DNA from 2 places in the Mesorhizobium sp. KR2-14 genome. Region 1 is predicted to be linked to the other one. Evidence: predicted binding sites of a transcription regulator. Region 1 holds the regulator's gene; the other holds the start of a gene.

The links. Region 1 encodes PhoB, which activates phosphate uptake and scavenging genes when phosphate is short. Its sites were predicted from a motif close to TGTCATNNANCTGTCAT; they were not measured.
Region 2: a site for PhoB is predicted at 1,109-1,125, ahead of ABLE86_RS09400 (DUF2794 domain-containing protein). Genes of this name have one in related genera too.

The regions. Positions count from the first base shown of each region.
Region 1 is NZ_JBDZDR010000007.1:105,843-108,237, reverse strand. Features, by position in the region: gene ABLE86_RS17685 (ROK family protein) at 1-1,155, shown strand, start outside; gene phoB (phosphate regulon transcriptional regulator PhoB) at 1,174-1,863, opposite strand; gene phoU (phosphate signaling complex protein PhoU) at 1,883-2,395, opposite strand, start outside.
Region 2 is NZ_JBDZDR010000003.1:79,871-82,265, forward strand. Features, by position in the region: gene ABLE86_RS09395 (DUF1223 domain-containing protein) at 1-709, shown strand, start outside; gene ABLE86_RS09400 (DUF2794 domain-containing protein) at 1,140-1,529, shown strand; gene ABLE86_RS09405 (N-acetyltransferase family protein) at 1,556-2,125, opposite strand; gene ABLE86_RS09410 (Bax inhibitor-1/YccA family protein) at 2,254-2,395, opposite strand, start outside.

The DNA.
Region 1 (2,395 bases):
CCGTCCCGCACCGAGATCGCGGGGACCACGGGCCTCAGCCATTCCACCATCTCGGCCATTTCCGCCGACCTCATCGCCGAAGGCATCCTCGCCGAAAAGGCGGCTGAAGCCGCAAGCTCGAAGCGCGGCCGCCCGCAGGTAGCGCTCGGCCTCGCCCCGGAAGCTGCCGAAGTCATCACCGTGGTGCTGTCGCTCAATTTCCTGTCGGTCGCCGTGGTCGACTACGCCGGGCAGGTGGTCGCATCGGAAGAGCGCCGGCTGGAGACGCTGGCCACCGGGCGCGAAGCGCTGCTCGGCGACTGCGTCGCCATGGTGCGCCGGCAGGTCGAGGCCCGCCGGGCCGTAGGCCATCGCGTGCTGCGCATCGGCATGGCCGTGCAGGGCATCACCGATGCCGGCTCGCGCATGATGCTGTGGTCGCCGATCACGCCGCACGCGCATCTCGAATTCGCCGACCGGATCGAAGCCGCCACCGGCATCCCCGCCACCGTGGAGAACGACTGCAACATGATCGCGGTGGCGCTGCGCTGGCGAAAGCCCGAGCGCTACCGCAACGACTTCATCGCCATCCTGCTCTCGCACGGCATCGGCATGGGCATGGTGCTGAAGGGGGAGCTGTTCACCGGCACGCAATCGTCGGGCTGCGAGTTCGGCCACATGATCCACCGGCCCGACGGGGCGCTGTGCCGCTGCGGCCGGCGCGGCTGCGTGGAAGCCTATGCCGGCAACTACGCCATCTGGCGCAATGCGCGGGGCCAAAGCGAGGACCAGGCGCCGCTGGCAGACATTTCGGACGAAGAGATACGCGCCATGGCCGACAGGGCGCGGGCGGCCGACGGCCCGGAGCGCGAGGCCTTCCGCATCGCCGGCGAAGCCATCGGCTTCGGCCTCGGCAGCCTGTTTGCGCTGATCGACCCCGCACCCGTCGCGCTGGTCGGCATCGGCGCGACCGCCTTCGACCTCATCGAGCCGGCGCTGCGCTCAGCTATCGACAAGACCGCGGGCGGCCAGCACAACAAGGCGATCTCCTTCGACACCTTGCCGAACGAACGGCCGCTGATCCGCGAAGGCTGCACAATGACCGCCCTCACCTTCCTTGACCGCGAAATCTTCGCGCCGGGCCCTGCGCCGCTAAGCGCCGCGGGCGCGGCTTGAGCGGCGGCCGGGCCGGGCTCAGTCCTCGCGGATGGCGTAGCCCGAGCCTCGGATGGTGCGGATCACATCCGGCAGGTTGCCGGGATTGATCGCCTTGCGCAGGCGGCCCACATGCACGTCCACCGTGCGCTCGTCGATATAGATCGTCTCGCCCCAGACATTGTCGAGCAGCTGCCCGCGCGAGAAGACGCGGCCGGGGTGGCGCATCATGAATTCCAGCAGGCGGAATTCGGTGGGCCCGAGCTTGATCTCGCTCTTGCCGCGATAGACGCGGTGCGCCTCGCGGTCGAGCATGATGTCGCCCACCTTCAGCACGCTGGACAGAACCTCGGGCTTGGCGCGGCGCAGCAGCGCCTTCACCCGCGCCATGAATTCCGGCGTCGAGAACGGCTTGACCAGATAGTCGTCGGCGCCGGTGGAAAGGCCGCGCACGCGGTCGCTCTCCTCGCCGCGCGCCGTCAGCATGATGATGGGCAGGCGCTCGGTCTCGGGGCGCATCCTCAGGCGGCGGCACAGTTCGATGCCGGAGACCGCCGGCAGCATCCAGTCCAGCACCAGAAGGTCGGGCACATTCTCCTGCAGGCGGATTTCCGCCTCGTCGCCACGTGGCACGACCTCGACCTGATAGCCTTCCGATTCCAGATTGTAGCGGAGCAGGACGCCCAGCGGCTCCTCGTCCTCCACTACCATGATTTTCGGGGCGATCATCACTTTTCCGGTCTCCCGCTCAGGTCGTCGATTCCGGCGCCGAAAGCGAGGTCTCGTCGAACTTCGGCCGGTTGGGCGGCAACTGCTGGCCAGTCATCACATAGTAGGCGTTCTCGGCGATGTTGGTGACATGGTCGCCGATGCGCTCGAGGTTCTTGGCGCAGAACAGAAGATGCGTGCAGGCGGTGATGTTGCGCGGATCCTCCATCATGTAGGTCAGCAGCTCGCGGAACACGGAGGTGTACTTCACGTCGATGTTCTCGTCCGCCGCGCGCAGCGCCTTCAGGCCTTCGGGCTGGCGGGTCACATATCTGTCGACCACGCCGTTGATCTGCTCCAGCACCATGTCCGACATCGTCTCGATGGAGTGGGCGAGGCTGCGCGGCGTGGCGCTCTCACCCACGGCGCCGACGCGCTTGGCGATGTTCTTGGCAAGGTCGCCGATCCGCTCCAGGTCGCCGGCCATGCGGATCGCGCCCACCACGGCGCGCAGGTCCTGCGCCATGGGCTGCCGCTTGGCGATCAGCGTGAT
Region 2 (2,395 bases), on a different contig from region 1:
CGAGGAGGCCACGGCGGGCGAAAGCGCGCGGCCGCGAGGCGTCATCGAGCTGTTCACCAGCCAGGGCTGCGCAACCTGCCCCCCGGCCGACAAGATCTTCGAAAAACTGGCCAACAGCACCGACCTTGTCGCGATCGCCTATCATGTCGACTATTGGGATTATCTCGGCTGGCGCGACACACTGAGCAATTCGGAAAGCACCGATCGCCAATATTCCTATATGCGCGCATTCGGCGCCCGATCGGTCTACACGCCGCAGGCCGTTATCAATGGGCGCGTGCATGTGAACGGGGGCAAGCGCAGCGAAATCGACGCGGCATTTCGGCAACTGAACAGCTCGGGCGAGGGGCTTAGCGTGGACGTCAGCGTTCGCCACCACGGCGACAGCCTGATAATCAACGCCGGCCCGGCGCAGGGAATCGCCCCCAAGGCCTATGTGATGCTGGTCTTTTTCGCGCCGCCACAGGCGGTGCGCATGAAGGAAGGCGAGAACGAAGGCAGGGTCATCACCTACTGGAACTCCGTGACCAATGTGCAGGCCGCCGGGGTCTGGCGCGGCGAGGCGACGACCTACGAGGTGCCAGCCCGGAACATTCCCGAAAGTGGCGGTTGCGCGGTACTGCTCCAAGCCGTCGGCAAGGACGGAGTGCCTGGCCCTGTTCTCGGCGCCGCATCCTATCGCAAGCTCGAGGCCCAGCCCCGGGGATAGGCCGCTGCAAAAAACCGGCACCCATAAAACGCAGGCGCCGGCTGGAGTTTAGGGGATCGTCGTACCCGGGGTTCAAGGAAGAGAACCGAGGTTGGTTCGATCCGACGCTGGCCCGTGGGCGGGGGGCTTGGGGTTTACAGGCCGGTGCCGGACCGAACCGTCTCAGGCAACGTTGATAAGTTTGTCCGACAATGGGGCGCGAACGCGGGTAAAAAACGGCGGAATTATGGCGCTGAATCACCATTGAAAACACGCTGTACCCGTTCGTGAGCGCCGGCTTCGGCGGGGCAGCATGCCGAAGGCTGCGGCGCCAGGCTTTATCTACCGAAATGCCTGCCGAAGCGGCGCACTTTAGCCGGCTGCGGGCTTGCAATTGCTGCGCGAAAGCGCAACCTTGGTCGTTGCCAAACTGTCATGGGAAGCGCGCCGGATGTCGAAACGCGGAACCGCAGGGGAGGGTGGGGAAGAAATAGGAATATTGATTCCCTTTCCCGAGGCACGGCGCGAAACGCGCGCCCAGAACGTTTCATTCGAAAGACGCGAGCTCGACCAGATCCTCAGGGTTTACGGCCGCATGGTCGCCGCCAACGAATGGCGCGACTATGCGATCGACCACCTGAACGATCGCGCCGTGTTCTCGGTGTTCCGCCGGACCAGCGAAACGCCCTTGTACCAGATCGTGAAGGACCCGCAGCTTGCGCGCAAGCAGGGGGCGTTCAGCGTGGTCGCCGCCGGAGGTCTCGTCGTAAAGCGTGGGCACGAGCTGGCCCGCGTGCTCGGAGTGTTCGACAAGAAGCTCCGGGTGATCCACCAGGCCTGAGCAGGCCGAGGCTGCGGGCGGCTGGCTCAGCCCTGCGGCGGCCCCATGCGGGCGGGCAGCGAAGCCGGATCGGGCGAAACGGAAGAACCGCCGTTCAGCGCAAGCTGCATGAACACCGTGTCCAGCCAGCGGCCGTGCTTGTAGCCTGACCCTTCCAGCATGCCCGAGTGGCGGAAGCCAAGCCTCTCGTGCAGCCGCACCGAGGCACTCTCCGGCGAGCCATCGCCGATGACCGCGACGACCTGGCGGAAGCCCAGTGCTTCCGTCTCGGCCACGAGACGCTCCAGCAGCAGGCTTCCTATCCCCTGTCCCTTGGCCTCGGGGGCGACATAGATAGAATCCTCGACGATGAAACGGTAGGCCGGGCGCTGCCGGAACGGCCCGGCATAGGCAAAGCCAAGGATCGCCCCGTCGCGCACCGCGACCAGATAGGGATAGCCGGGATCGCGAAGTGCTGCGAAGCGCAGTTCCATTTCCCCGCGCGACGGCGGCTCCAACTCGTAGCTGGCCGTGCCGTGCAAGACCGCGTCGGCATAGATTGCGGTGATGGCATCGAGATCGTCTTCCTCTGCCGACCGGATTTCAATTCTGCTCATTTTTTAGGCACCATGACATTGATGCCCGATTTTAAGCGGCAAGCCGGCCAAAAGAAAAGGGCGGCCTTTTAGGCCGCCCCGATCTTGTTTCTGATCCAGCCGTTTCCGGCCTGCGCCTCGCGCCCCACTTATTCGCGGTTGCCGAGGAACTGCAGCAGGAAGGTGAACAGGTTGATGAAGTCGAGGTAGAGCCTCAGCGCGCCCATGATGGCCTTGCGGCCGGCGACCAGCACGTCGTCGCCCTCGAAATACATTTCCTTGATGCTCTGC